2 regions of the Paenibacillus sp. FSL R7-0340 genome follow, and region 1 is predicted to be linked to the other one. Evidence: riboswitches for the same ligand, from Rfam matches in the RefSeq annotation. Region 1 holds a riboswitch; the other holds the start of a gene.
What was found. A riboswitch is a leader RNA that binds a small molecule or an ion and turns the genes downstream of it on or off. The one in region 1 is predicted to bind glycine.

Region 1 (15,844 bases):
AAGAAAGATTAAAGGAGTGCTGACAGATGAATATTTGTCCCCGTTGTGAATCTAATCGTTCGGAGGTTGTTACCCGCTCGCCAGTTAAAGGCGCCTGGGAGGTTTTGTTGTGCCCTGTATGCCTGTTCACATGGCGGACCTCAGAACCGGATAGCATTACTGATCCAGCACAGTATAAATCGGCGTTCAAGGTAAACCCCAAAGATATTCCGAATGCTGCTCATGTTCCTCCTATTCCAGAGCGGATATAGGGTCGTTCGTAAGTAGCCGTAAATTATGGTACTTTGAAGTTATAGGCTAAATGTAAAGGGGATTATACTTCATGCAGACACCAAGGATCGGTAAGGAACTGTTCACGCTACTGGACGGTAAGGTATTGGAGGACAAGCAGCATGAAGCAATGATGCTGCTGACGGTCACGGAAGATCAGTGGCCGCACATAGCGATGATTAGTGTGGGCGAAGTTGTAGCGCTGGACGAGGGGAATTTGCGTCTGGCACTATGGCCAGGCACGACCACGACGGGCAACATGATTCGTACCAGGAAGGCGACGCTTGCGGTGTTTACCGGGGGGAAGGCGCATTATGTGCGGTTGTCGCTGGAACATCTGCCTGCTTTGCCCGAAGCCAAGCATGTACGTGAGCGATTTGCGGCTCATGTTTTTGCAGCCAGAGAAGATTCGGCCCAATATGCGGATATCTTGACAGGTGTCACGGTCCGTCTCAAGGAACCGGAATCGGTGATCCATCGCTGGAAGGAAACGGTGGCCGAGCTGTTAATGTAAAGCCATCTGATTATGACAAATAATCTATGTATTTACCAAGTTTACCGTTAAAATAAATGCGGGGAATAAGCGCTTACAAGGGATCGCGCTGAGCTTGTTAGAACAGGAAATTAGAGCGCGAGGGGAAGGTTGTTTCTTTTGAAGGAAAAATAGGAGGGATGAATATGTCTCGTTTTGACAAGGTAGATCAGCTATTGAAACATTTCGTAGCAAATGGACCGGCAGGTTGCGGTTGTGCCATTGCCCAGAATGGTCAAGTGTTGTATGAAGGGTATCATGGATATGCTGATCTGGAAGCCCGAAAACCAATCACTGAGGATACAGTGTATCGCTTGTTTTCCATGACAAAAGTTGTTGTCTGTGCGGCTGCACTTATGCTGTACGAACGCGGGGAATTTTTGTTGAATGAGCCTTTGTATGAATATTTTCCCGAATATCGTAATGCGCATGTATTCAAAACCGCTCCTAACGGATACACCTATGTGGATAAGGCGGAGAAACCCATTTTAATTAAGCATATATTCAATATGAGTGTGGGTCTTCCTTACGCTTCCGAGTCTTCAGAGACAGGACGGGCCATGCAAAAGGTCCTTACAACGTTAAAGGAAAAGCAGGGGAAATATGATCTGCGCACAGAAATTAAAGCGCTTTCTGAGATTCCGCTTTCTTTTGAACCGGGAACACGCTGGTTATACGGATATGGACATGACCTGGTTGCAGGTCTTATTGAAGTGATTTCAGGTAAATCATTAGGGCAATTCCTAAAGGACGAAATATTTGATCCGCTTGGAATGAACAATACAGGTTACCGATATTGTGGAGATATTGAATCGCGAATGGCCTCCTTTTATCAACGGACAGACGCCGGAGAACTAGAGAAAATAGAGGGTTTCTTGGATGAATATCATCAGCCAGATGCTCTATATGAAAGTGGGGGCGCAGGTCTGTATTCGACAGTTAAGGAGTACCTTACATTTTCACAAATGCTGTCGAATGGAGGTATGGTAGATGGTGTGAGGCTATTAGGGAGGAAAACCATTGATTTAATGCGCACCAATCATCTGAATACAGATCAATTATTGGATTTTACTAATTCATATCATACAGGTTATGGTTACGGACTGGGCGTGCGCACGTTAATTGATAAAGCGGCTGGGCATGCAAATAGTTCTATTGGAGAATTTGGCTGGACGGGAGTAGCAGGCACTTGGGTTTCTATAGATCCAAGCGAACAATTCTCCGTCGTTTATATGCACCAACTGGCTCCTAATATGGAAGAATACCATCATTTGAGAGTTCGCGCAGCAGCTTATAGCTGTTTGTAAATGCGAGGTTGTGGGTCTGTTGGGTAAACTCTTCACTATGGCTCTGAAGCTACACAAATTGTAATGTCTAATCTTTATCAGAAATGATCTAGTTAATAAGGACCAAATTTCCTTCGAAGCCTAAACTATTCTTTTCCATATGACGACATAAAACGTAGGTGTAAGGATTTTGCGAAATCCTTAATTTAAGTTTTGGAATGGGAGGGAATTAGATTTTGAAGAATAGATGGTCCGGTTTTCTGGCGTTGGTCATCCTGATTTCAAGTTTTACATCATATGCAGGGTTTGCATCTGCTGCGGATGCGGTGCTTTCCAAGATTGTCCTTTCCTCTAACGAGGTAACTTTGCAGCAGGGAGATACGGCTGCGTTGACGGCTACTGCTGTTTTTAGCGATGGGACAACCTCGAATGTAACCGTAAGCACGGATTGGAAAAGTGATAATACAGCTATTGCTACTGTGTATAACGGTACAGTTTCGGCCAAGGCTGAAGGGGAAGCCACCGTGGTTGCGACCTATAAAGAGAAGGTGCAATCGGTTCAGGTACATGTAACGAAAAAGGTTAAGGCGCTGACATCCAGTGTACAAAGCCTGAACTTGCGTTCAAGCGGTACAGGACAGGTTGATTTGACAGCGACATACAGTGATAATACAACAGCTCAGGTTTCGGGTGATGCTACTTGGACCTCCGATAATCAAAAGGTAGCCACAGTAGTTAACGGATTGGTTACCGCTCAGGGAGCAGGTACAGCCAATATTAAGGCCGTATATGGTCAACAGACCGTAACCATTGCTGTGCAGGTGGAGCAGGTTAAACGTCTCGATGTCAGTTCATCAGAGGTTTCTCTTTTGCTGAAGGATACTGAGAAGGTTAAACTTACGGCGACGTTCCCGGATGGATCGGTACAGGACGTAACAGAGTCCGCTGAATGGAGCTCCAGCAATGCAGCTGTGGCGGATGTACTGAAAGGCACCATTACCGGCTACAGCGCGGGAAAGGCGACAATTACAGGTAAATATGGCACGATGTCCGCTACGATTTCGGTAGATGTCGATCAAACGAATAAGCTGAAAGCCAGCGAATCCAATATTTTTCTCCGTCTGGATGAATCTAAAAAAATACAAGTTTCTGCCGTTTATCCGGATGGGACGGTAACGGATATCACAGATAAAGCTACTTGGACATCAAGCGATGAAAAAATTGCGACTGTGAATAAGGGAACGATTATGGCCATTGGAGCGGGTTCGGCTACGGTGACCGCTAAGTATGGAGATAAGACTGTTTCGATCAAGACAGATGTCGAAACCTCCAGATATTTGGATTTGAGTGAGGACAAGCTGAGCCTGAATGCCAAGGAATCCAAAAAGCTCAAGCTGACCGCAACGTATGTAACAGGTACGGAAGAAGATATCACAAGTAAGGCAGAGTGGAAGTCCAGCAATGAAGATATCGCTTTTGTCAGTGCGGGAGAAGTCACGGGTTATAAAACAGGTGAGGCTACGATCACCGCTTCTTATGGTGGCAAAACAGTTACAGCTACGGTATCCGTAAATGTACCCGGTGATCTGTCTCTGTCCTCCAAAACGGCAACGATTGATATTGATGAGGACTATACTGCAACTTTGACGGCTACTTATGCGGATGGGCGTAAGGAAGATGTAACACAGGATGCAGAATGGGCTTCAAGCGCGGAAGATATTGCTTCTGTGTCCAAAGGAACGATTACGGGTAAATCCGCTGGTAAAGCGGTTATTACAGCGACCTATAATGGCAAAAAACTGACGATTAACGTACAAGTAGGCCTTGTAGACCGTCTGGAAACAGACTCGCGTGTAATTGCGCTTGGTGCTCAGGAAACGAAGCAGCTGAAAGTAACAGGAGTTAAGAGTGGCGGTACAAAAACAGATGTAACCAAGGACGCCACCTGGACAACGAGCAATGTAAAAGTGGTTGAAGTTAGCGAAGGTTTGATCAAAGCGAATGGTAGCGGTAAGGCAACGGTGACTGCTTCATATGGCAAGCAAAACATTACGTTTACGGTAGAAGTGGACGTAGCGCAAAAGATTGAAGCGGATGCAATCGCGTTGTCACTTAAATCCGGAGATCAAAAAACCATCGCGATTGTGGTTAAATCGAGTGATGGTAAAGAAAAGGACGTTACGGCCCAAGCTGAATGGAAAACGTCTAATTATAAGGTAGCCACTGTTAAAAAGGGTCAGGTTACTGCGGTTAGCTACGGTAAAGCTAACATTCAGGCGAAGTTTGGCGGGAAGGTAATCAGCGTACCCGTGGATGTTGATACGCTTAAATATCTGCAAACAGACGAAGTTGCTTTGAATTTGAAGGCAGGACAGCTGGCCAAGGTTACGGCTACAGCCACGTATAAGGATGAGTCGGAGAAGGATGTTTCCAAACCGGCTGTCTGGTCCTCGTCCAGAATTGTTGTTGCGACCGTCAAAGACGGTAACATTAAGGCACAGGGCAAGGGCAAAGCAGTAATTACTGTGAAATATGCAGGTAAAATGACGAAGATACAGGTAACCGTTCAGTAAAAAAGAGAGCAAGCATACGTCCAAGGACGACATGCTTGCTCTTTTTTTTAAGGAGGCTACCTCTTATAGATTATGACTTATCCTTCTTGGTCGGTGTGTTGCGTGTAAGTGATTCAGTCAAACGCTTGCCAGTCGGCGTCTGGGCCAAGCCGCCTTTGGCGGTCTCGCGGTGCTTCGACGGCATCGCACTGCCGACTTCAAGCATCACGTCAATGACTTCGTCAGACGGAATAGCGCTGCGCACACCCGCCAAAGCCATATCCGCTGCGGCAAGCGCAGTCACGGCTCCCAGCCCGTTGCGCACGATGCACGGAATCTCCACGAGTCCGGCGACGGGATCGCAAATCAGGCCGAGCGTGTTCTTAAGAGCGAGGCCCACGGCGTGAACAGCCTGTTCAGGCGTACCACCACGCAGCTCGACCATAGCGCCAGCAGCCATCCCGATAGCTGAACCAATCTCAGCCTGACAGCCTCCCTCCGCGCCAGAAATGAAGGAGTTGTTGGCGATCACGTAGCCAATGGCTCCAGCGGCGAACAGGCCTTTCACCATATGCTCATCATCCCAGCCGAACCGCTCCTGCGCACTGATGAACACACCAGGGATAACCCCACATGAGCCTGCGGTAGGCGTGGCGACAATACGACCCATGGATGCATTTACCTCCGACACAGAGAGGGCATAAGCCATGGCCAGCGCGGAGGCATCGCCGGAGCAGGTTTCCCCTGACCGCAGATACTCGGCTAGGCGCTTGCCGTCACCGCCCGTCAATCCACTGCGGGATACGGTGTCTTGTGTCTGACCGCGATGAACGGCTTCCTTCATGACTTCATAATAATCAGACATTTGGCGAAAGATTTCTTCCTCCGTTGTATTCGTCTCTTGTACCTGCTCTTGAATCATCAAACGGCCAATTGTGGTGGATTCTTCAGCGCATAAAGCGCTGATTTCATGCAGATGGCTAAACCGCATCGGATTCAGCTCCTTTTTTCAAATTAATCATCTTAATTTCATACATATGAGGTAAAGAACGCAGTTCCGCAATCAGTTCAGCTGGAGCAGAACTGTCCGTTTCAATGGCGGTGAGTGCTTCACCATCCCGGCCTTTGCGATCTACGTGCATATAGGCAATGTTAATGTGGGCCGCGCCCAGCGCTGAAGTTATCGCGCCCAATGTACCGGGCTTATCCGAGTGGAGAAGCACCAGCGTAGGCAGCTCCCCGGTCAGATTGACCCGGAATTCGTTGAGCTGCTGGACATGGATGCTGCCGCCGCCGATGGAGGAGCCCAACAGTGTGCGCTGATCCTCGCCCTTCCACAGCTCGAAACGGACAGTGTTCGGATGTGGCGCGGGGAGTCCGCTGACGGCGAATTCCACGGCCATCCCGGCTTGCTCTGCCCATTGCTCGGCATCCGGAATCCGGTGATCGTCCGTATCGTAATTAAGCAGCCCTGCGATGAGCGCCAGGTCTGTACCGTGTCCTTTATACGTGTCGGCAAAGGAGCCGTACAGCGTCATGCGGGCACGGTCAGGCTGCGTCCCGAGCCAGTGCCGGGCAACGCGTGCGAGCCGCACCGCGCCTGCGGTGTGTGAACTGGAAGGTCCGGTCATGGCCGGACCGATAATAGAAAATACATCTTTGAAACGCATGGTGTGGCCCCCTGTATGTTCTAATACCATACTATATGGTATTTCCGCGTCTTTGCGCGGTTATGACGGTTCCTAATGCTGACGCACAATGTGAGCACAAAAAAGGACAGGATAAGGAAGTTTCCCTTATCTCTGTCCTCGTTACCTGAGAGTTTCGTGCGGTGTTCTTACCGCCTTACCCCTTGGGTGGCTTGCGCTCTCTCCAGAGTTGCGTCAGATGACGATACATGGACCTGAGAGATTATCCGCCAGCCGGGTGCTGGCGTCTTGCTCCTTCGGTGCCGCCAGAGCGTAGGCTCCCTGGACAGACTCTCCCGTCATCTTCATTCGCGTATACCGTTCTACATGTCTTTCTTAGCGTAATGTATGCCGTGCTCGGTGTCAATCACAGGTTTAATTTTTACATAAACAGGTGCGTTTCCAATAAAAAAGATTAAAATTTACATAATTATGGATGAAACCAGGAAGGAATTAGAAGATTGGCGGCTAATCTGATAAAGGACAAGTATATTTATGGAAATCATAGGAGGGATATTGACGTATGGTAAAAGGCTTGCGATTCACAGGTTCACGCTTAAAAGGGATGTTGCATCTAGCAGCGATCGTATCACTGCTGATTGGGATCTTTGTTCCATTCGGTCAGGTCAAGGCGGAGGGAGCATTGACAGTAGCCGAAGCACTTCAGCGCCAAAGCAGTGGAGGTACGGTGACGGTGGAAGGTTACATCGTCGGACATGCTACCGGATCGAAAACGGCTAACTTTTCTTCCCCGTTCGCGAATGATTTTAACGTACTGATTGCCGATCAGGCAAATGAACGTAATACGTCTAATCTGTTGGATGTACAGCTGACTTCAGCGTACAGAGGGCAATATGGGCTATCAGGCCATCCTGAGCTGATCGGCAGCAAAATTCGTGTGACGGGTACACTCGGCGCCTACAATAATTTTGGTGGAGTGAAAAGCCCAAGCGCTGTTGAACTGGTGAGCGGAAGCGAGCCGGGGGAACCAGGCGAACCTGGCAACCCGGGTCAACCCGGTACTACACTGCCGGATGGAAAAGGCAAAAAGGTGCTGTTCGATAATACGCACGCACAGACCGCTGGTGCAGCAGATTGGGTCATTGAAGGCGCCTTCTCCGACTTTGCCAATGGACTGCGTAATGTAGGCTTTACGGTAGACCAATTGAATCGTCCCATTCCTTTTACTTATGGAGAGCAGGCTATAACATATGATAAGTTGCGCCAATATGATGTGTTCATTATTGGTGAAGCGAATGTTGCCTTTAAGGCATCCGAGCAGGCTGCACTGCTGCAATACGTGAATAGCGGGGGGAGCGTCTTCTTCATCTCCGATCATTATAATGCGGACCGTAACAAAAACCGTTGGGATTCCTCCGAGGTTATGAATGGTTACCGTCGTGGAGCCTATACTAATCCGGCCAAGGGCATGACTGCAGAAGAAGCTGCATCACCGGCGATGCAAGGATTAACAAGCTCCGATTGGCTGGCGGCCAACTTTGGCGTTCGTTTCCGTTACAATGCGCTGGGTGATGTGAATGCTACCGACATTGTAGCCGCAGATCAATCTTTCGGCATTACCAAGGGTGTGCGCTCGATTGCAATGCATGCAGGATCTACGCTGGCTATTATTGATCCTACCAAGGCTAAAGGCATTGCTTATATCCCTTCAGGCACGAAAAAATGGGGTAATGCGGTAGACCAGGGAGTTTATAACGGCGGGGGCCGTGCGGAAGGACCTTATGCTGCTATTTCCAAGGTAGGTCAAGGCAAGGCAGCGTTCATCGGTGATTCTTCCCCTGTAGAAGATGCTACACCGAAATATGTGCGTGAGGAAAACGGACAGTCGAAGAAGACATATGATGGTTTTAAAGAAGTGGATGATTCCACCTTCCTGGTGCAGACGGTTCAATGGCTTGCATGGAAGCAGGACTACACGAAATTGTCTGATGTGGCAGGTTTGACTCTGGATCAGCCAACGAAGCTTCTACCATTTGAGGAGCCTGCGGCTTCCACAGAACCGCAGCCTGAGCCTTGGTCTGCTCCAGCAGCAGGCTACAAATGGTACGATCCTAGAACGTTCAAGTCTGGCTCCTATGGAGCGGCTTCGTAATTATCGCCAGAAGCTCAATGTGAGCTGGTATTAGTTAGTCGTTTGATCCCTGCAGAGGGATCAGGCGACTTTTTTTGTGATGAAAATTAACCTGTGGTTGGTTATTTCATTACATTTTGTTCCAGAAAGACCGCGCTACTGCTGGATCATTGATTTTTTAAATGATGTTGATAGCATAATCTTAATTGATATATCCATATACTGGTGATAGGATGTATTCAAATTATTCCGACAAAAACGGTATGTAATGTTCATGAGAGGTTTTAAACATCAAACATGGTGAGAATAAGCGGGACAAGACCATGGAGAATGGAGGAAGCGCGCATTGAATACCGGACCCGTGTTTGAAATTAAAGGATTATCCGTATCTTTTCGCATCAATGATCAATATCACCCCGCAGTCGACCATCTGGATCTGACGGTCAACCCCAATGAAGTGCTGGCTGTAGTCGGAGAATCCGGCTGTGGCAAAAGCGCGCTGGCGCTTTCGATCGCACAACTGCATGACATGGAACGCACGCGTGTAGAGGGAGAGGTCCTTTTTAAAGGCACGGACCTGAACCGTCTTTCTTCAGGGCAAATGAATAAAATCCGCGGAGCGGGCATTGGCATGATCTTTCAGGACCCGCTGACAGCACTCAACCCGTTAATGAGCATTGGTAAGCAGATTGAGGAAAATCTTGATTATCATACGTCACTATCTACGAAGCAAAAAAGGGAACGTGTGCTGGAGCTGCTGGAAAGCGTAGATATACCGAATCCTGTGCGTGTGTATGAGCAGTATCCGCATGAACTGTCAGGAGGGATGCGTCAGCGTGTGATGATCGCGATTGCCATAGCTTGCCGACCTTCTCTTATTATCGCAGATGAACCAACTACTGCGCTCGATGTAACGATCCAATCGCAAATTCTCGACTTGCTCAAACAGCTTCAACAGGAGAGTGGGAGCGGAATTATCTTGATTACGCATGATCTTGGTGTTGTGGCAGAAGTAGCCGACCGCGTGGTGGTCATGTATGCCGGAGAAATCGTGGAGAGCGCTGATGTTTTTGAATTATTCAGGCATCCACAGCATCCGTACACGCGTTCTTTGCTTGCTTCCATGCCGGGATCGCATACCAAGGGGGAATCACTGCATGTCATCGGCGGCATTGTTCCCTCATTACAAGATATTCCCCGCAATAGCTGTCGCTTTGCCCCGCGTATTCCCTGGATTCAGCAGGGAGTGCATGAAGACCATCCCCAACTAAATGAAATTTCCCCTGGACATTGGGTCCGTTGTACATGTTACCAGCATTTTCATTTTGAAGACGAGGCAAAGGGGGAAGCTGCTCATGGCACTACTGGAGTTAAATGATTTGAGGGTCCACTATCCGGTGCGCGGTGGTTTCTTCCAGCGTGTTATCGATCAGGTGAAAGCAGTGGATGGCGTGTCGATCAGCATTGAGGCAGGCCAGACATACGGGCTGGTGGGAGAATCCGGCTGTGGAAAAACGACGACAGGCAGGACGATCATCGGTCTAAATAAGCTGACGAGCGGACGGATTCTTTTTAAGGGAAAGGACCTTGCGGCTCTGAGCCGTAACAACCGTCATCCGCTGCGTAGAGACATTCAGATGATTTTTCAGGACCCCTACTCTTCGCTCAACCCGCGCAAGCGCGTATTGGATGTCATTGCTGAACCGCTGCGAAATTTTGAAAGGCTGAGCAGTGAGGAGGAACGGAGGAAAGTACAGACGTTGCTGGAAAAGGTCGGCTTGAACGCCGATGCAGCCTACAAATATCCGCATGAATTTTCCGGGGGGCAACGGCAACGGATCGGGATCGCGCGTGCGCTGACATTAAACCCCAAGCTGATCATTGCTGATGAGCCGGTGTCGGCACTGGACGTTTCCGTGCAGGCACAGGTGCTGAATTTTATGAAGGATGTGCAACGGGAATTTAATTTGACGTATTTGTTCATCAGTCATGACTTGGGTATTATCCGCCATATGTGCGACCAAATCGGTATTATGTATCGAGGCCGTCTAGTGGAGCAGGGGAGCGAGCAAGACATTTATGAGCGTCCACAGCATCTGTATACCCAGCGCCTCATTGCAACCATTCCCAATATTGATCCTACAAAACGGCTGGAAAATGCCCAAAAAAGGCGAATGCTCTTATCCTCCTACAAAACAGAGCTGCCCAAACATCTAGACGTGAGTGGAAAGCCGTTTGCACTAAAATCAGTAAGTCCATCCCATCAAGTCGCGCTACCATAAGGGGGGTACAGAAATGTGGAAATTTACACTGCGTCGGCTGCTGGTTATGATCCCTCAACTTTTTGCACTGAGCGTGCTTATATTTTTCCTGGCTAAGGCTATGCCGGGGGATGCACTGACAGGACTTATTACTTCGACACCCAATCTGAATCCGGCCGTACTGGAAGAACAGCGACAAAGACTGGGACTGAATGACCCGGTGTGGGTGCAGTATGGGAACTGGCTCGTCCAGCTTGCTCACGGGGATCTGGGCAAATCTTATGTACATAAAATTAGCGTTACCGATCTGATTGGCAGCCGTCTGGGAAACACGTTCTTTCTGGGCGTAGTAATTCTGGTTCTGACGTATCTGATCGCCATTCCGCTCGGCGTACTCAGCGGTCGTTATCAGCATAGTCTGCTGGACAAAACCGTAGTGGGCTATACCTATCTCAGCTTTGCCACACCTCTATTTATACTCGCGTTGTTGCTGCTGTACGTATTCGGATTCAGGCTCGGCTGGTTTCCAACCAGCGGCAGTGTGGATGTAGGCGTGGAGCCGGGGACATGGTCATATTACGTGAACAAGTCGTATCATCTCATTTTACCGGCGGTTACAGGCGCATTGCTCAGTACAACGGCTACGATTCAGTATTTGCGCAATGAGGTCATTGACACACGACTGAAGGATTTTGTGAAAACAGCGCGTTCCAAAGGGGTGCCCGAAGGTAAAATTTATTCCCGCCATATTTTCAAAAACTCTCTATTGCCGATTGCTGCCTTTTTGGGCTATGACCTGACGGGAGTAATTGCAGGTAACATTTTCCTTGAATCTATTTTTGGATACCCGGGGTTGGGCCAACTATTTCTCCAGTCCATCACTCAACGGGATTTTTCAGTCGTGAACGCACTGGTCATGGTCTCCGGCTTCTTGGCGCTATTAGGAACCCTTTTATCTGATGTCATCCTGAGCAAAGTCGATCCCCGCATTCGAATTGAATAGCGAACAAGTCTAGAGAAAGGGAGGGATTATGGTGTCTATACAGGTGGAGGAGGTCTTCACGCCGGAAATCATTCGTAAATCACCATCCAGTTGGTCTGTACTGCGTCGTGAGCTGGTGCGTGACAAAATGGCCTTGGTTTCCATTGGCTTTGTAATTCTGTTCTTGATCTTTATATATGCCTCTGTCCTGTTTGTAAATCAGGATGTAGTCACGACGGTGGATTTGGGCGCAATCCGTGAAGCTCCCGGCTCAGTGCATTGGCTGGGCACAGATCGAGCGGGCAGGGATATTTTTGGCCAGCTGGTCATTGGAGCCCGCAATTCCTTCACGATCGGCTTTACGATTACATTGTTATCTGCCGCTATTGGCTTAACGTTAGGTTTGCTGGCTGGTTTTTATGGGGGGCTGGTCGATAACATCATCATGCGGATCATTGATTTTATTCTGGTACTTCCATTTCTGATGTTGGTCATCGTATTTGTCAGCATTGTACCCAAAAGCGGCATAGGGTCCTTTATTTTTATCATGACCGCCTTTTTATGGATTGGAAAAGCACGTCTGATCCGGGCCAAGGTGTTGTCGGAGCGCGAACTGGATTATGTGCAGGCTTCCAAAACCCTTGGCACACCCAATTGGAAAATCATCTGGTTTGGCGTGCTGCCTAATCTTAGCTCGGTCGTGATCGTCAATCTGACCCTCAGCTTAGCGGGAAATATCGGGATTGAGACGGGGCTTTCTTATCTCGGTTTTGGCTTACCGGAATCTACGCCAAGCTTGGGTACACTGGTGAGTTATGCGAATGACCCGGATGTTTTGCAGAATAGTTGGTGGATGTGGTTGCCTGCCTCACTGCTTATTTTGGTGCTAATGTTGGCGATTAACTTTATTGGCCAGGCGCTCAAACGCGCCACGGATGCCAGACAACGATTGGGTTAACCGAAGTTCAAGGATAAGGACAATGACAAGGAGGGATTTACAATGGTTAAACACTGGAAAAAAGGAATTCTGCCTGTTCTATCTGCAATTTTGGTGCTTTCTCTGGCCGCATGCAGCGGTTCGCCTTCCGCTTCGAATGGAGGGAAATCGTCTGACGGTACAGGCGGCACAGGGTCCGACAGCAAGCAGGTGAATGCCACAGCGCTGGAGAAGGCGATCAAGAACGATAAGGCCCCGATTAAGGGTGGCATCATCAATTATGCACTCGTGTCTGATACCCCTTTTGAAGGTATTCTGAATCCTGTATTTTATGAAGGCAATCCTGATTTTGAAGTCTTCCAGTTTTTCTACCCTTCTATGTTTTCGATTGACTCCAATCTAAATATTGACAATAAAGGAGCGGCGACGATTTCCTTTTCCCCAGACAATAAGGCGGTGACTGTAAAAATTGATCCCAAACTGAACTGGACGGATGGTAATCCCGTAACGGCAGAGGACTATGCTTTTTCCTATGAAGTGATCGGTCATAAAGACTACGAAGGTCCGCGTTATGATAGCTTTATGACCAACATTGTGGGCATGGAGGATTATCACGCGGGTAAGGCCAAAACCATTTCTGGCATCAAGGTGCTGAATGAGAAAGAGGTTACCATTCACTTCAAGGAACCTAATCCTTCGGTGAAATCGGGACTTTGGTCTACACCACTGGAGAAAAAGGTATTTCAGAATATCCCCGTGAAAGATATGGCCGGATCTGATCCTGTCCGTAAAAATCCGATTGGCTATGGACCGTTCAAAATTAAATCAATGGTCACAGGTGAATCTGTGGAATTCGTCAAAAATGAAGATTATTTCCACGGTGAGCCCAAGTTGGATGGCCTTCATCTGAAGGTGGTGAACCCGAATGTCATTACCGAGGCGCTGAAAAGTGGAGAAGTCGATTGGGCCAGCTATCCAACCACCCGTTACAATGAGGCCAGTAATCCGAAAAATGTACAGTTTCTCGGTCAGGAGGAATTATCTTATAGCTATGTGGGCTTTAAGATGGGCAAATTCGATCAGGCCAAGAATCTAAATATCATGGACCCGAACGCCAAGCTGGCGAACAAGTCATTGCGTCAGGCCCTCGGCTATGCGCTGAATAATGAGCAGGTCGGCAAGCAGCTCTATCATGGACTTCGGATTCCAGCAACATCCCTGATTCCGCCTGCCTTTAAGGGATATCATGATATAAATGCAAAGGGCATCGCGTATGACCCGGACAAGGCGAAAAAGCTGCTGGACGAGGCAGGCTATGTGGACACCAATGGAGATGGATACCGTGAGGACCCTAAGGGCAAGGAACTGGTGCTCCATTATGCGGCAATGAGCGGAGATGCGACAGCTGAATCGCTGGCAAAGTTTTATTTGCAAAACTGGAAGGATGTCGGACTTCATGTCGAGCTGGTGGACGGTCGTCTGCTTGAGTTCAATTCTTTCTATGATCGTGTGCAGAAGGATGACCCCGGCATTGATATTTTTGGCGGCGCATGGAGTACAGGTACAGATGTAAACCCTAGTGGGCTGTATGGACGCGGAGCCAGCTTTAACTACTCGCGCTTTACCAGTGAAGAGAATGATAAGCTGTTGCAGGAAGGGGTGTCTGTGAAAGCCTTTGACGACAATTATCGTAAAGATATATACAATCAGTGGCAGGCGTATATGAGCGAGGAGGCGCCCATTGTACCGACGTTATTCCGTTATTCGCTGGAGGCAGTGAATAATCGGGTAGCTAATTACGATATTACCCGTGGCAAGGAGTATGATGCAGACACGTTTGCGAATATTACGTTGACTGCGGAAAAAGCCGAAGTAGCCCAATAATCTAAAAAAGCGCAACAACCTGAAGAAGAAGCGCGAACCGGATGGATCCGATTTTGCGCTTCTTTTGACCTTTTAATGCAATCATTCTGGGGATTCTCGAAGGGAGAGAAGGAAGACGGAAATACGTCAGCTTCAATACTTCATTGCCGTATGCGAGGAACTGCATTTTACGAAAGCTTCGGAAAAGATCGGAATCTCCCAACCCACGCTTAGCTTGCAAATTAAGGCGTTGGAAGAGGAATTGGGCATGACGCTTTTTGACCGTGCAGGCAAGAAAATTAAAATGACAGATGCCGGAAAATTGTTGCTGCAACACAGTGCACATGCGCTCAAGGATTTACAGCAAGCAAAGGCTTCCATTGAGGAGTTGCGCACCGAGCAACGCGGGAGTTTGCGGATTGGTATCGCATTACCGGAGCTGGAGGAACCATTGCAAGAAATGCTTATCCATTTTCATCAGTCATTTCCTAAAGTCAGCCTGCACATCCATCCATCATTTGATGTAACAGAACAGCTGTTGGATAACCGAGTGGATGTTGGCATTACGCTGCATTCGGGTACGGATGAAAGGCTTGTCCAGCTTCCTCTTCGTACGGAGAACTACTGTCTTGTTGTTCCGGTAGAGCATGTGTTTTCCAACCGTACTTCCATTACGCTGGACGAATTGAGGCATGTACCCTGGGCGATGCAGCCAGAGTGTCATCCCGGCAGGAAACTGATTGAGAAGTGCTTCCGTGATCGTGGGTATCCCTTTGCAACCGTCTTGGAGACAAATTCCATACCTTCAATCCTGCGCTGGGTACAGGAGGGACTTGCCGTAACCCTACAGACGGAGTCCCTTGCGGCAGAATTGGATCGCTCACAATTTTGCACTGTACCTATTTTGTGCGGCGTGCTCCAGGGTCAGCTAGAGTTGATTTATCAGTCTGGCCGTTATCAGGGAGAAGCGTTGAAGCGATTGATTGAAAAGATACAAGCTGTACTAACAGTGCGTTCCAACTAGTGGCAACCCTGATGAGTATCAGGAGCTTTAATGTGTACGAACTTCCAGCCTGCGTGCAATCAGTGACATACTGTAATTGACAGCAAAGTACAGGAAAGCTGCGAACAGCAGGGCTGGAATGACAAAAGATTGATTTTGCCCACCGACAATCTGAATGTTATGCGTCAGCTCCGGCAAACTGATAATGACAGCCAGTGAGGTATCCTTGAATAGGGAAATGAACTGGCTGACAATCGGGGGCACCATGCGACGAAGCGCTTGGGGCAGAATGATATGCCATAAGGTTTGAGAATAGCTTAAACCGGAGGAACGTGCGGCTTCCACCTGTCCTTTATGGACCGAATTCAGACCGCTGCG
Region 2 (15,844 bases), on a different contig from region 1:
GGTGGCATACGACAAGCAACGCGAAGAGTGGCGTAAGCTGCGCGGCGAAGCTACGGTTTCTGTCGATGGTGTTCATGTCGAACTGGCAGCCAATATTGGTACGCCTAATGATGTAGCTGGTGTTCTGGACAACGGTGGTGAAGGCGTTGGCTTGTACCGTACGGAGTTCTTGTACATGGGACGCGATAAGCTTCCATCCGAAGAAGTACAGTATACGGCGTACAAAACCGTTCTGGAAAGAATGGAAGGTAAACCGGTTGTAGTTCGTACTTTGGACATCGGTGGCGACAAAGAACTTCCTTATCTGGACCTGCCGAAAGAAATGAATCCGTTCCTCGGATTCCGTGCTATTCGTCTGTGTCTGGATCGCCAGGATATTTTCCGCACTCAATTGCGTGCTTTGTTGCGTGCGAGTGTGCATGGTAACCTGCGCATCATGTTCCCAATGATTGCTACGCTGAACGAATTCCGTGAAGCTAAAGCTGTTTTGTTGGAAGAAAAGGAAAAGTTGGTAACCGAGGGTGTATCCGTATCTGAAGAAATTCAGCTGGGCATCATGGTAGAAATTCCTTCTACAGCGGTATTGGCTGACCAATTCGCAAAAGAAGTGGATTTCTTCAGTATCGGTACAAACGATCTGATTCAATACACAATGGCAGCGGATCGCATGAACGAGCGGGTTTCTTACCTGTATCAACCATACAATCCATCCATTCTGCGTCTGGTGAAAATGGTTATTGATGCCGCTCACCGTGAAGGACGTTGGGTTGGTATGTGTGGCGAAATGGCAGGAGATACAACAGCAATTCCGTTGCTGCTGGGTCTGGGACTTGATGAGTTCAGTATGAGTGCAACTTCCATTCTGCCAGCACGTAGTCAAATCTCCAAGTTGTCCCGTGCGGACATGGAAAAACTGGCTACAAAAGCTCTGGACATGCAAACAGCAGAACAGGTTGTTGAATTGGTTCAAAGCATCGAAGGTTAAGGAAGGGTATTACATTTCAAAGGTTATATCTTTTTCCAACAAAAAAATTGCTGTGTACATACAGCAGCCGGTATCTAATAGATACCGGCTTTTTTGCATGCTTTAAGTAGAATTTGTTTTTAACTGCATGAGCAATTCAGTACAGGTTTGCGAGCTGCGGTAGTTTCGTCCAATCGTGTGACTGGAGTAGTATATGGTGCATTGAGCACCAGCTCAGGGTTCTCTTCTGCTTCCCGCGCAATATGAATCATAGTGTCAACAAAAGCATCAAGTGTCTCCTTACTTTCCGTCTCCGTGGGCTCGATCATGATGCACTCCTCTACATTCAGAGGGAAGTAAATTGTAGGCGGATGGTAGCCGAAATCAAGCAGCCGTTTGGCTACATCAAGCGTACGCACTCCAAATTTTTTCAAGCCTCGCCCTGACATGACAAATTCGTGTTTGCAATGTCCAGGGTAGGGCAGGTCAAAATGTGGAGCGAGCCGATGCATCATGTAATTGGCATTGAGCACAGCGCATTCCGATACACGCTTTAAGCCGTCAGGACCGTAGCTACGGATATAGGCATAGGCACGAACGAGAATACCGAAGTTGCCGTAAAAGGCTTTAACCCGTCCAATAGAATCTCCCTGTTCCCGGTCCCAGTGGTACACCCCCTGCGGATCCCGTACGACAAGCGGCTTGGGCAAATAAGGGATGAGCCGTTGCTTTACGCCGACAGGCCCAGCGCCGGGGCCACCGCCGCCGTGCGGGGTACTCATCGTTTTGTGCAAATTGAGATGCACTACATCGAAGCCCATATCTCCGGGACGGGTAATCCCCATGATGGCGTTGGAGTTTGCCCCGTCATAGTAAACCAGACCACCCGCTTCATGCACGATGGCAGCAATGTCAGTGATTTGCTTCTCGAACAGCCCAAGCGTGTTCGGATTGGTCAGCATGAGCGCCGCGGTGTCGTTGCCTACGGCTTGACGTAACGCATCCAGATCCACCAGCCCCTCAGGGGTGGAGGGAAGGGTGACTGTTTCGAAGCCCGCGACGGTTGCGCTGGCGGGGTTCGTTCCGTGCGAGGAATCCGGCACGAGCACCTTGGTACGTCGCTCACCACGTGCTTCGTGGTATGAGCGAATCATCATCAGCCCGGTCCATTCGCCATGGGCGCCCGCGGCGGGCTGAAGCGTGACGGCATCCATGCCAGTTAACGCAGCCAAATCATTTTGGAGCGTATGCAGCAGCTCCATGGCACCCTGGATGCTCTCCTCGGGCTGATATGGATGGATTTTGGCGAAGCCTGTATATCGGGCGACATCCTCATTCACTTTTGGATTGTATTTCATCGTACAGGAGCCGAGCGGATAAAATCCGTTGTCCACGCCGAAATTGCGCCGGGACAAGGAAGTATAATGCCGAATAACGTCTACTTCGTATACCTCGGGTAATGCCGCAGGTTCGCTGCGCAGCGCATAATCTGGCAAAAGCTCTGCCACCGGGCGACGGGGAACGTCGCACTCGGGAAGGGAATAGGCGATGCGACCCGGACGGCTCAATTCAAAGATGAGCGCTTGATCGTGTTCCTTCAACAGCCCTTGTTTCTGATCCTGTCCGGTGTGTGTCATAGCAATCCCCCCAAGGTGTGTACAAATTGGTCAATCTCTTCTTTGGTTCTTTGCTCCGTCACGGCAATCAACATGTGACCAGCAAGTTCCTCATAGTCCCGGCCCAAATCGTAGCCAGCGATAAATCCAGCAGCTAGCAGCTCGGCCTGGAGTTTGCTCATATCCGTACCCTCAGGCAGTCTAAGGGCAAACTCGTTAAAGGTCGGTGCGTTAAACGAGGCAGTTACGCCCTTCAAGCTCAGCAATTGCTCTAAAGCATAACGGCTTTTATGCAAATTTAGCTCGGCTACTTCCTTGATCCCCTGTCTACCCATGACAGACAAGTATACAGATGCAGATAAAGCTAGCAACGCTTGGTTGGAGCAAATGTTAGAGGTGGCCTTTTCGCGGCGGATATGCTGTTCCCGCGCTTGCAAGGTCAGCACGAAGCCGCGTTTACCGTTGCGGTCTGTGGTCTGACCCACAATACGGCCGGGGATACGGCGCATATGTGCCTGAGAAACGGCAAAGTATCCACAGGTCGGACCGCCGAGAGAAGAGGAGATGCCAAGTGGCTGTGCGTCTCCTACCACAATATCCGCGCCCTGTTTGCCGGGTGTTTCCAGCAAGCCAAGTGCTAGTGGATTGGCACTGACGACCAAAAGACCTTTGTGCGCATGGATGAGGTCAGCCATCGGCTTCAGGTTTTCCACGGCTCCGAAAAAGTTGGGGCTTTGGACCAAAACAGCCGCGGTCTGTTCCGATACGGCTGCCGCTAGCGCATCAGCATCCGTTACGCCGTCCGAACAGCCGATCTCCACGATGTCCAAATCCAATCCGCGTGCATAGGCTGCCAATACCTGACGTGCCTCCGGATGGACGGACCTTGATACGATAAGCTGTTTACGGCGGGTAGCTGCGGCGGACAGTGAGCCCGCTTCCGCCAGTGCAGTCGCTCCGTCGTACATGCTGGCATTAGCTACAGCCATGCCCGTCAATTCGCAAATATACGACTGAAACTCGAAAATGGCTTGTAGCTCGCCTTGGCTTACTTCCGGCTGATAGGGGGTGTAGGCTGTATAGAATTCCGAGCGTGAAGTGATGTGCTGGATGACGGACGGAATATGATGATCATAAATTCCTGCGCCAAGGAAGCTGGCATGTGTGTCTGTATTGGCGTTGTGTCCGGCCAGCTCGGCCAAGTGGCGGGTTAAGGCTTTCTCATCGAGTCGAGAAGAGAGAGGCAGTTCCCCTTGATATCGAATGGCCTCTGGAATGTCACTGAATAAATCATCAATAGATGATACACCCACCACACGCAGCATTTCGGTTTGATCCTGTTCAGTCATAGGGAGATAACGATGCTGCTTCATAGGTTCTGACTCCTTTCGAAAAGCAAGATTTTAGATCGTAAATTAGCTAATAAAAAAGTGTGTGAGATGAAAAACCCAGAAGTTCATATCTGACATATTTGCTTTATAGAAATAAAAAGAGTTTAAGATCAGCGCGGGCGTTTATAAAAGGGTGTTGCCACCACCTCGGCACGCAGGCGTTTGCCACGAATCTCAACCTCCAACGGTGTGGAGAGGGCGCTAAAACGACTGTCCACCAAGGCGAGGCCCAGATTACGCTTCAAGGTGGGCGACTGAGTCCCCGTTGTGACCTCACCAATGTGTTGTCCTTCTGCGAATACCGGGTAATGGGCGCGTGGGATACCGCGATCAATCATTTCCAGCCCGATCAATTTGCGAGGAATCCCTTGTTCTTTCTGACGTTGCAGTGCTTCTCTACCGATAAAATCTCCTTTATTCAGCTTGACGAAGAAACCTAGACCAGCTTCGAGTGGTGAAATCGTGGCAGATAACTCCTGACCATATAGCGGCAACCGTGCCTCAAAGCGTAGTGTATCCCGAGCACCAAGTCCAGCGGGAATCAGCCCATACGACTCACCGGAACGAAGCAAACCCTCCCATACGGCTGGTGCTTCCGCAGCAGGTATATAAAATTCAAAACCGTCTTCGCCCGTATATCCGGTTCGTGAGACCAGTGCTTTTGCTCCGAACAATGGCACATTCTCATGGAAGCGGAAAGATGCCAGATTCGTAATGTCCGTATCTGCCACGGCTGCGGCAATACGTGCTGCCTCCGGTCCTTGCAACGCTAGCAATGCTATCGCATCAGACACATTCTCCATGTGAACGGATGCAGGCATATGGCGAATTAGCCAATCCCAATCCTTATCGATGTTGGATGCGTTCACAACGAGCATGTAGCGTTCCGGTCCTTTGCAGTAAACAAGTAGGTCGTCTACTACCCCTCCATCGGGGTAACACAGGAGTGAATATTGTGCCTGACCTGGTTCCAACTGGCTGACATCATTCGTGGTCACCCTTTGCAGAAAAGCTTCGGCCTCTTTGCCTTCAACCAAAAATTCGCCCATATGCGATACATCGAATAAACCCGCACGTTGCCGGACGGCCTCATGCTCCTTTTGAATGCCGCTAAACTGAACCGGGAGCTCCCAGCCGCCAAAGTCAATACAACGAACCCCAGACTGCGTCCCGTAGGACGAATATAGCGGTGTTTTTCGCAAATTAGTCATTATTCCACTCCTATCCGGTGTGATCGGCTAAACAAAAAAGACAGGCCGAAAAAAACGTATAGACGGCAGTCTACACTCTTTTTTTCAGCTCTGTCCTTGATACCAGAAAGTTACCCCGGTATGTACCGGGTTTCCCCTTGGGTGATCCGCTCCAATAGCGAATGCTCTCCAGAGATGCGTCCGGCAGAGGTCCTTTTGCCTGAGAGATTCACCTGCAATGCAGGTTTACTCCTTCGGCGCTACCTTCGGGATCAACGGTATATTACCTGGCTTTGCAGATAACAACCTGATCCGATTCGCGTGCACTTATGTCTCACAAGCGGCAACAGCTATGCGAATCTTTTTGGCAGTCTCTCCCTCCGCGTTCATCCGCGTTTGCAGTTGTCGGGGTGTTTCCCAAAGCATTTGCTATAACCCATTAATACGCAAATTCATTCAAAATGTCAATAAAAATGTCATCAAAAACAATAGAAAAAACATTTAATATATAAATAAGGATATGTAAGCGTTTGTTATAAGCTATCATATTTTTATATAGTACGCTATATGAGGTGATATGAAGTATTTTTGTTAGTATTATTGACATGAGTGTTCTTGTTGTCATAATCTTAACCTGTCTAGTACAGGTGAGCAAAAGCGATTTTATTCATATGGAAGTGAGGGGAACAGAATGGGTGAAGTAAAGCAGCAACTTTGGTATACAGACGAACATGAGTGGGTTCAGCGGACAGAGAATGGAACGGTACGAATTGGTATTACAGACTTTGCACAGCATCAACTGGGTGATATTGTTTTTGTAGAATTACCTGAGGCGGGAGCAACGATTGAGCAGGGAGCGGAGATCGGTACGATTGAATCGGTGAAGACAGTATCCGACCTTTTTGCTCCGGTGACGGGAACCATACTAAAAGTGAATGAAACGCTGGAAAGTACACCTGAGCTAGTGAATGAATCTCCCTATGAAAAAGGTTGGATGATCGAAGTAGAGATGGATAAAGATGTGGAGGAAGCCTTGGGCAAGCTACTGTCTGCGGATCAGTATGAGCAGTTGATTTCCGACGAGCAATAATGGAGCATTGTAGTATGGAGTAAGAGGGTTATTTGTCTGCTCGATTTTTGTATAAAATAGTCGCTATGATTTGACGTAGCGGCTATTTTTTTGTCTTTTTGCAAACGTAATTACGTGTTTTATTCTGATTTAGAGGGTTGTCCCCATATAAGAATCATACATAATCCAGCACGGTTTTTCGACTAATTTCTATAGCTACAGGTCATATTAAGAAGAATTATGCAGGTATAATACCTTCCCGGATAATTTAAATTTAAATGTTGTCATCAACGTTCATGACGAAAGTACGTTTTCATTTCGTTGATGAAGATAGCGCTGTCATTTAGTATGAATTTTAAGAAAAGGTAGTGATGCTTACCTACAAGGAGGATTTGAATATGAGTACATTGGACGCAAAGCCAAGTTCAAAAGGAGGCACTCGTGTCGCCGTACAGCGTTTTGGCCGTTTTCTTAGCGGTATGGTTATGCCCAATATGGGAGCATTTATTGCGTGGGGGCTGATTACGGCACTCTTTATTCCGACCGGATGGTTCCCGAATGAAGGTTTTGCACAATTGGTTGACCCGATGAAAAATTATTTGTTGCCGTTACTGATCGGTTATACAGGGGGCACGATGATTCACGGACAGCGTGGAGGTGTGATTGGTGCCATTATGACGATGGGTGTCATAGTGGGAGCCGATATCCCGATGTTCCTGGGCGCGATGGTAGCTGGTCCGCTGGCTGCGTGGATATTGAAGAAGTTCGACAAGGCCATTGAAGGCAAAGTCAGATCAGGCTTTGAAATGCTGGTCAATAACTTTTCGGCCGGAATTATCGGTGCCATTCTAGCGCTGCTTGCCCATGTGGCGATTGGCCCGATTGTACAAATGATCAGTCAAGTGTTGTCGGCAGGGGTACAGTTCCTCGTGAACGCAGGGCTATTGCCGCTTGTCAACCTCATTATTGAGCCCGGAAAAGTATTATTTTTAAACAACGCGCTGAATCACGGAGTATTGAGTCCGATTGCGTTAGAGGAAGCTGCAAGAACAGGAAAATCCGTACTGTTTATGCTGGAATCCAACCCTGGGCCGGGGCTCGGTATTTTGCTAGCCTACTGCCTGTTCGGCAAAGGCTCTGCGAAGTCATCGGCTCCTGGAGCGGTCATCATTCATTTCTTCGGCGGGATTCATGAAATTTATTTCCCTTATATTTTGATGAAGCCGATTTTGATTCTTGCTGCTATAGCTGGGGGCGTTGTGGGAACCTTCTGTTTTATGTTGACAGGTGCCGGGCTGGTTGCTGCTCCTTCACCGGGCAGCATCATCGCCTATTTTCTAATGACGCCAAAAGGCGGATATTTGCCAATGCTGAGCGGGGTGATCGCTGCTGCGGTCGTATCCTTTGCTGTTGCCGCAGTGTTACTCAAGACTAGTAAGCAAAAAGAAGAGGGGCTGGAGGAAGCTGCTTCCCGCCTGAAAGATATGAAAAATCAAAGCAAGAGTGCAAGTGCTAACGCCACTGTAATGGAAGATAACCACGAATCTGATCGTGCTGCTGAGATTGCCGCAGCTCGAACGCTCAAGGATAAATCCGAAGTGAACAAGATCGTCTTTTCCTGTGATGCAGGTATGGGTTCAAGCGCTATGGGCGCCTCGATTTTACGCAAAAAAATGAAGCAGGCGGGTGTAGGCGTAACAGTTACGAATACGGCAATCAGTGAAATTCCACAGGATGCGGATATTGTCATTACGCAAAAAACGTTGACAGACCGGGCTAAAACAGTAGCCCCGAATGCTGAGCACATTTCCATTGACAATTTTCTGAAGAGCCCTGAATACGAAGCGCTGGTTGAACGTCTGAAATCCGATTCTTAATCCCCGTCGTAGTCAGGCGGACTGTATGCAGTGTACGTCTCCTGCTGGAGGGATGAGCTTGGGAAGGAACGGTATGCGCTTATGAATATTACGAAACGACAACGTGACATCGTGGAATATCTTCTGGAGCAGTCCAAAGAGGTTACAGCCGGGGAAATTGCCACGAAGATCAATGTCAGCACAAGGACGGTTCATCGGGAACTGGGCGCAGTCGAGCATTGGCTGGCAGCTCATGAGGTGAAGCTGGAGAAAAAGTCAGGGATTGGTATCTGTATAGATGCTGACCCAGCTCAGCTTGTATGCCTGCGAAGGCAATTGCTGCATACAAAGTCAGACGAATATTCGGCTGAGGAGAGAAAGATCGTGGTTCTCTGCATGCTGCTGGATACACAGGAGCCGATCAAGCTGCTGGCGCTGGCTTCAGACTTGAAAGTCACGGTAACTACGGTCAGTCATGATCTGGACGAATTACAAGGCTGGATTGGGGAACGGGGGCTCGTGCTTGTCCGCAGACGGGGGTACGGCGTCGAGATTACAGGACGGGAGACAGACAAAAGACGGGCGATTTCCGAGCTGGCTCTCGAATATTTGGATGAATCCGATCTGTTTTCAGCCCGGGAAGAACTTCGTTCTGTAACCCGTGTCGCCGACAAGTTGCTGGAGATGATTGGCAGAGATAACCTGCTGATTGTGGAAAAGGCCCTCTGGCAGCCCCATGAAAAATGGTTGGAAAACATGGTGGAAAGCAAATACATGGAGCTGCTGATTCAAATTTGCGTTTCGCTGGTACGTCTGCGACTCGGGTATGTTATAGATCCTCTTCTCTCGTATTTAAAAACAGATTCAGATGAAAATATCATGCTTCGCACAGCTATGGTGGAACGCATATGCACGGAGTTGTCAGAGGCGCTGGATATTGAATTTCCAGAGCCGGAACGATCTTATCTCAGGCTGCTATTTCGTGATGCCGAGGATCACTCTACCCGACTACTGCCGTTGGATGATCTCGTACTGTTGGAGTCGGTTCATGAGTTGATTCGTCGTGTGGAGGAAGAGACAGGCACGCCATTGGAAGAGGACCGTGTTCTGCGTGAAGGACTGATTGCCCATATGGCCCCGGTGTTCAAACGTTTGAAGGAAGGCAGGTCGATTCGTAACCCCCTCCTTCAGCAAATCCGCAAGGATTACAGCAGCTTATTCGACTCAGTGAAAAAGGCTGCGGCGGACATGACAGAAATGAAAGTACCAGATGAAGAGATCGGATTTCTCGTCATGCATTTTGGCGCTTCGCTGGAGCGGCTACGACAATTGCGGCGGGAGGTGCGGGCCATCGTAGTCTGCACGAGCGGTATTGGATCATCCAGACTTTTGGCAACAAGGCTCGCCAAAGAGCTCCCACAGATCAAAATTGTGGATAGGGCTTCATGGTACGAGGCGGCGCGGATTCCCAAGGAGGATTATGATCTGATCATTTCGACAGTAGAGCTACCGCTTGAACCGGATCGGTATCTTAAGATCAGCCCGTTGCTGACGCAGGAGGAGAGTGATCGCCTGCGTCAATTCATCCAGCATATTACACTCAATCATCCCAATGACCATCAGCAGGAACAGGCTGTTCAGCCTGGTCAGGATATAGAGTGGCTTACCGGTCTGCGGAAAAGTCTTGAGGAAATTGTACACATTGTACAGCAATTTCAAGTGTATCCGCTGGAAAATCAGGGGATGGATATGGCGGCGACCGTAGAGGCTATATGCATGTTGGAGGCGGGGCGGGGGAATGTTACAGAGCCTTCTGCGGTTGCTGCACAGCTCATGGAAAGAGAGCGCCAAGGTAGTCAGGTGATCTCTGATACCTCCATTGCTTTAGTTCATACGCGCAGCCACTATATTCGCAAGCCTTCGCTTACCTTGTATAAGCTGGCAGAGCCGCTGTTGGCGGATACAGGCGAACAGGTAGAATGCGTGCTGCTCATGTTGGGACCTCGTGAGCTGCCGAGAGAAAGCTTGGAGGTATTGAGCGAGATTAGTGCATTACTCTTGCAGGAAGACATGGTTACGCTACTGGAACACGGTAGCAGGGATCATATTGTCAATTATATATCGAGTGAGCTAGCTGAATTTTTCCACAGTAAATTAGGGACAGGGAGGAACCTACCGTGAGTATTATGACGATAGACAAAGTAAAAATGAACGCAACCGCCAAAGACAAATATGAGGCGATTCGTATGGCTGGACAAATCCTGCTGGATGCAGGACATATTTCAAGTGAGTACATTGACAAGATGCTGGAACGCGAGGAGATCGTGTCCACCTATATCGGGAACGGGCTGGCTATTCCACATGGCACCAAGGAATCCAAGATGCTTATTCAATCCACCGGCATCTCCATCGTTCAGTTTCCGCAAGGCATAGATTTTGGGGAAGAAAAAGCATACATGGTAATCGGCATTGCAGCACAAGGCGGCGATCATATGGAGATTTTGACGAGTATCGCTGTAGTGTGTGCGGAGGAAGAAAATATGGATAAACTTCGCAACGCGGTGACTCCACAGGAAATTATAGATCTGTTCGAAAGTGAGATGGAGCTATGAGAGCCGTCCACTTTGGAGCAGGAAATATCGGTCGCGGCTTTATCGGATTGATTCTGTCGCGTGCAGGCTATGAGGTTGTCTTTTCAGATGTCAACGACACCCTTGTATCCGAGTTACGTCGTCGTAAACAATACACCGTAGAGCTAGCCAATGATACAAAGGATACGGAGCTGGTCACGAATGTGACGGCGATTGACGGCAAGGATGCATCCGCTGTAGCGGATGCGGTAGACCATGCTGATCTGGTAACGACCGCGGTAGGGGTTAGCATCCTCAGGCATATTGCAGCAGGTATTGCCGAGGGAATAGCGCGGCGGGTGGAGCGAGGGGCAGGCCCGCTGCATGTGATTGCTTGCGAAAATGCAATCGGAGGCAGCGCCCAACTGAAAGAGCATGTTTTTGCGCTACTGGATGAGGCGACTCGTGCCAAGGCAGAGGCTTCGGTATATTTCCCCAATGCTGCTGTAGACCGGATTGTGCCGATCCAACACCACGAGGACCCGTTACATGTGCAGGTAGAGCCTTTTTACGAGTGGGTGGTGGATCGTTCACAAATGGCACCTGAGCATGAAGAAATCGAAGGCATCCTGTACGTGCAGGATCTAGAGCCTTACATTGAACGAAAGCTGTTCACGGTGAATACGGGGCATTGCGTGGCAGCCTATCTTGGTTATACCGCAGGTTATGCTACCATCCAGGAGGCCATGAAGGATAGCAAGGTGGTGGATTCGATACAAGGGTCACTGGAGGAGACAGGAGCAGTGCTTGTGAAGCGCTTCGGTTTGGATCAAGGGGAGCATAAGAAGTACATCTCTAAAATTTTGGATCGCTTCCGCAACCCTAATCTGACAGACGATGTTACTCGAGTCGGACGTTCACCGTTGCGTAAGCTGTCTCCCAATGACCGTCTTGTACGTCCCGCGCTGCAAGCGCAGGAGTATGGCATCCCGACGGATCATCTGGCGTTAGGAATGGCGGCTGCCTGTAAATTTGATATTACGGAAGACCCCGAGGCAGTCGAGCTTCAGCAGGTGATCCGCAGTGAAGGACTGGGTGTGGCGCTGACGCGTTATACTTCCATAACCGCAGATCACCCGTTACATCGGCAGATATTGGAGCAATATGATATTATAAATTCATAAAACAACGAATTATCAACATCTACTTTCGATAATCCTCTTGAAGATAAAGCATCCACATCAACACTAACGTGTTCTGTAGAGATGTGCTTCAAGAGGATTTTTATATGCGTGATTTACATCACATAACAACCTGCTTAAATTGTTTATATTGATAATGATTATCATTATCTATAAAATGAAATCATTACTATTATAAGTATTAGGGAGGATTATAGTGAAACCGATCTATATTACCTTAGGGTTTTTATTTTTGGCGCTTGGAGTTATTGGTGTAGTGCTACCGTTGCTACCGACTACACCGTTTCTGCTGCTAGCGACCTTTTTCTTTATGCGGGGATCCGAAAGGATTCACCAGTGGTTTTCGAATACCGCTCTGTACCAAAAGCATCTAGAGAGTTTTGTTCAAACAAGGTCGTTGAAGCTGTCTACGAAAATCACCACATTGGGCTTAGCGTCAGCGATGCTGATTACAGGCTTTATTTTCACCCCTAATGTGTGGGGCAAAGCGCTCATCGTCTTGGTCATCCTTTTTAAATATTATTACTTTATATTCCGAATCGGAACAGTGAGAAACGCTGCAGCAGAAATAACGCCTTCATCTTCACTTGCACCTACTCTGAAAAAAAGGTCTAAAATGGTCGACAGCCGTCTGCTCGGTCTAGTGGAACATTCTCGGAAATATATCGTATTGGGTGTGCTTGTGCAGTGGATCGGTCTTTTGGGGAGTATAGCCGCTGTGTTGTCTATGGCCTTTGTTATGCAACAGGCATGGGAAGGACAAGTGACTCGTAAGCTGATTCTATCTATGACTGTCATTGTTATTGCTGCTATTGCAGTTCGCTGCCTGAGCAATTATACAGCCAGTATGTTATCCTATCGTGCTTCGGTAAATGCTAAAAAAACGCTGCGCTCGCAAATTTACGGCAAGTTGCTCAAAATGGGACCCGCATATACAGATCATACCTCCACCTCGGGGGTTATTCAGGTTGCTGTAGAAGGGGTAGAGCAGCTTGAAACCTATTTCGGTAGATACATGCCTCAGCTATTTTACAGTCTGCTTGCCCCCGTAACGTTATTCATCACCCTCTCTTTTGTCAGCTTCAAAGCAGCCATTATACTGTTGATCTGTGTTCCCTTAATTCCAGTGTCGATCATTGTCATTATGAGGATGGCTAAAAAGCTTTTTCGGAAATATTGGGGCAGTTACGTCAATCTGGGCCACAGCTTTTTGGAGAATGTACAAGGTCTGACTACGCTCAAAATGTACGGAACAGACCAGGATAAACATCAGGAAATGAACACAGCAGCGGAGGATTTTCGCAAAATGACAATGAAAGTGCTGACTATGCAGCTTAACTCCGTGGCCATTATGGATTTTATCGCATTTGGTGGTGCCGCTGCGGGTGTACTGGTCGCAGTAAGCGAATATTCTTCAGGCCATATTGGCTTGGCAGGAGCAATCATCATTGTTTTGCTGTCGGCAGAATTTTTCATTCCTCTGCGTCTGCTGGGTTCTTACTTTCATATCGCCATGAACGGAATGGCAGCAAGCGACAAAATATTTCAAATGTTGAGTACTGAGGATCTTATACAAGGACAAGAAAGCATAGAAAACACAGATATTCGACTGGAACAGGTGAGTTTCGCCTACGACGAAAGAGATACCTTACGAAATATATCCATGGATATTCCCCAGGGCAGCTTTGTTTCAATTGTTGGGGAATCAGGCTCTGGTAAAAGTACGGTAGCCGGATTGATCGTTGGGCATCACGAGGGGTATCGAGGAAGTCTGACGATTGGAGGAAAAGAGCTTACCGATATTTCAGAAGGAAGCCGCATGCGTCACATGACCTGGATCGGTTTTAACAGCTATATTTTTAAAGGCACAGTGGAAGCAAATTTAAAAATGGGCAATGAGCACGCGGATGAGCAACAAATGCTGGAAGCTTTGCGACAAGTGAAGCTGTATGATTTTATCCTTTCAGAAGGAGGACTGGAAGCAGAACTGGAGGAGCAAGGGGCAAATCTGTCAGGAGGACAGCGCCAACGGCTAGCACTAGCCAGAGCATTGCTGCATGATAGTCGTGTGTACATTTTTGACGAGGCCACCTCTAACATTGACAGTGAAAGTGAGGACGGCATTATGGAGGTTATACATGCGCTGGCAGGTCAAAAAACAGTGATTCTTATCTCTCACAGACTGGAAAATGTAGTTCAATCCGACTGTATCTATGTGCTGCAAAACGGTTTGGTGGCAGAATCGGGAACGCATCATGAGCTGTTGAGCCAGCAGGGACATTATGCGGAGATGTATCTCAGTCAATACCGGGTAGAGCAGTTTGTAAAAGGAGGGGCTGTATATGCGTAGACATGGATTACGGATCATGGGCCAATTATTGGTATTGGCGGGGCCTCTTTTACCTGTGCTACTCATCACGATTGTTACAGGAGTGCTTGGTTTTGTTTGTGCTATTGGCATTATAGTGTTTGGAGCCCTAGCTCTGCTTACAGCAACGGGCATCACGACAGGCTACACCATGTCGTTTTTGCTGACGGCGATCGTGGTTTGTGCCGTACTACGCGGCGTATTCCGTTATGGTGAGCAAATGAGTGGTCATTATCTCGCTTTCAAGCTGCTGGCTGTACTGCGTGATAAGGTACTTCAAGCCCTGCGTAGACTCGCTCCAGCCAAATTGGAAGGCAAGGACAAGGGGAATCTGATTTCACTCATTACGAGTGATATTGAGCTACTGGAAGTATTTTATGCGCATACGATAGCGCCTGTTATAATCGGCATCATCACTTCACTACTCATGGTGTTTTTTATCGGTTCTTATGAGCCTCTATTAGGCTGGCTTGCTGCGCTTGCTTACCTAACTGTCGGTTTATTTATTCCTTTACTCACGTCACGTATGGGCAAACGTCAGGGGATGGAATACCGAAGTAGCTTTGGCAAGCTGAGCAGTTATTTTTTGGACAGCTTACGGGGTATGAAGGAAATTGTGCAATATGGGCAAGGAGAACAACGTTTGAATGAGATTAACCGTCGTACGGATCAATTGGATGCCAAGCAGAAGGACTTGAAGCATCATGAAGGTATCACAAGAGCCATCACAGATGCGGCTGTAGTTGGATTCTCATTCTTGATGCTGCTGGCTGGATTGTACGGTATGTCTAATGGTCAGGTTGACTTTACAGGTATGCTAATTTCTGTCATTTCCCTGTTTAGTTCATTTGGTCCTGTCGTCGCACTGAGCAATTTGTCCAACAATTTGCTTCAAACGCTGGCGAGCGGGGAACGAGTGTTGAGTCTATTGGAGGAAACCCCGGAGGTAGAGGAAAATATCGAAGGGATGAGTGTTGCCTTTACTGGGGCACAAGTAGATAAGGTGACTTTTGCATACGATGGTCAAACGGTGCTGAATGATGTAAGTCTCACGATACCGCATAAGCGGATTTTAGGCATTCAGGGTAAAAGCGGCTCTGGTAAGTCTACGCTGCTGAAGTTGCTGATGCGATTTAGGGACCCGCAGCAAGGTGGAATTTTGCTATCCGGGCACGATTTGAAGGAAATTGGAACCCGACATTTGAGAGGCTTACAGAGCTATGTAGACCAGCATACGTTCCTGTTTGATGATTCAATTGCAGCTAACATCAAAATCGGAAAGCCTGATGCTACGCATGAGCAGGTTGTGGAAGCAGCACGTAAGGCATCCGTGCACGATTTTATTATGACCTTGCCTCAAGGGTATGACAGCCGAGTTGGAGAATTGGGGGACAGGCTGTCCGGTGGAGAACGCCAACGCTTGGGGTTGGCGAGAGCCTTTGTCCATAATGCGCCTCTCTTACTGCTCGACGAGCCTACCAGCAATTTGGACAGCCTGAACGAGGCGATTATTTTAAAATCGTTAAAGGAACAGCAGCAAGATAAAACGGTTGTCCTTGTTTCGCACCGAAGTTCTACCATGCGGATTGCAGACGATATTTTTGAAATGGATAACCGT

Region 2: linked by a shared signal. The riboswitch ahead of gcvT (glycine cleavage system aminomethyltransferase GcvT) and the one ahead of sdaAB (L-serine ammonia-lyase, iron-sulfur-dependent subunit beta) in region 1 are both predicted to bind glycine.

The regions. Positions count from the first base shown of each region.
Region 1 covers NZ_JBBOBY010000002.1:10,106-25,949, forward strand. Annotated here, with positions in the region: gene MKX59_RS22925 (non-oxidative hydroxyarylic acid decarboxylases subunit D) at 27-251, shown strand; gene MKX59_RS22930 (hypothetical protein) at 323-784, shown strand; gene MKX59_RS22935 (serine hydrolase domain-containing protein) at 949-2,109, shown strand; gene MKX59_RS22940 (Ig-like domain-containing protein) at 2,325-4,661, shown strand; gene sdaAA (L-serine ammonia-lyase, iron-sulfur-dependent, subunit alpha) at 4,732-5,631, opposite strand; gene sdaAB (L-serine ammonia-lyase, iron-sulfur-dependent subunit beta) at 5,621-6,310, opposite strand; glycine riboswitch at 6,522-6,637, opposite strand; gene MKX59_RS22955 (DUF6359 domain-containing protein) at 6,852-8,441, shown strand; gene MKX59_RS22960 (ABC transporter ATP-binding protein) at 8,767-9,798, shown strand; gene MKX59_RS22965 (ABC transporter ATP-binding protein) at 9,776-10,702, shown strand; gene opp4B (oligopeptide ABC transporter permease) at 10,716-11,684, shown strand; gene MKX59_RS22975 (ABC transporter permease) at 11,713-12,621, shown strand; gene opp4A (oligopeptide ABC transporter substrate-binding protein) at 12,664-14,484, shown strand; partial or broken gene MKX59_RS22985 (LysR family transcriptional regulator) at 14,645-14,725, shown strand; gene MKX59_RS22990 (LysR family transcriptional regulator substrate-binding protein) at 14,732-15,487, shown strand; gene MKX59_RS22995 (amino acid ABC transporter permease) at 15,515-15,844, opposite strand, start outside.
Region 2 covers NZ_JBBOBY010000001.1:1,703,984-1,719,827, forward strand. Annotated here, with positions in the region: gene ptsP (phosphoenolpyruvate--protein phosphotransferase) at 1-985, shown strand, start outside; gene gcvPB (aminomethyl-transferring glycine dehydrogenase subunit GcvPB) at 1,105-2,601, opposite strand; gene gcvPA (aminomethyl-transferring glycine dehydrogenase subunit GcvPA) at 2,598-3,953, opposite strand; gene gcvT (glycine cleavage system aminomethyltransferase GcvT) at 4,082-5,182, opposite strand; glycine riboswitch at 5,360-5,458, opposite strand; gene gcvH (glycine cleavage system protein GcvH) at 5,853-6,251, shown strand; gene MKX59_RS07670 (PTS mannitol transporter subunit IICB) at 6,629-8,107, shown strand; gene MKX59_RS07675 (BglG family transcription antiterminator) at 8,189-10,267, shown strand; gene MKX59_RS07680 (PTS sugar transporter subunit IIA) at 10,264-10,698, shown strand; gene MKX59_RS07685 (mannitol-1-phosphate 5-dehydrogenase) at 10,695-11,840, shown strand; gene MKX59_RS07690 (DUF454 family protein) at 12,055-14,208, shown strand; gene MKX59_RS07695 (amino acid ABC transporter ATP-binding/permease protein) at 14,201-15,844, shown strand, end outside.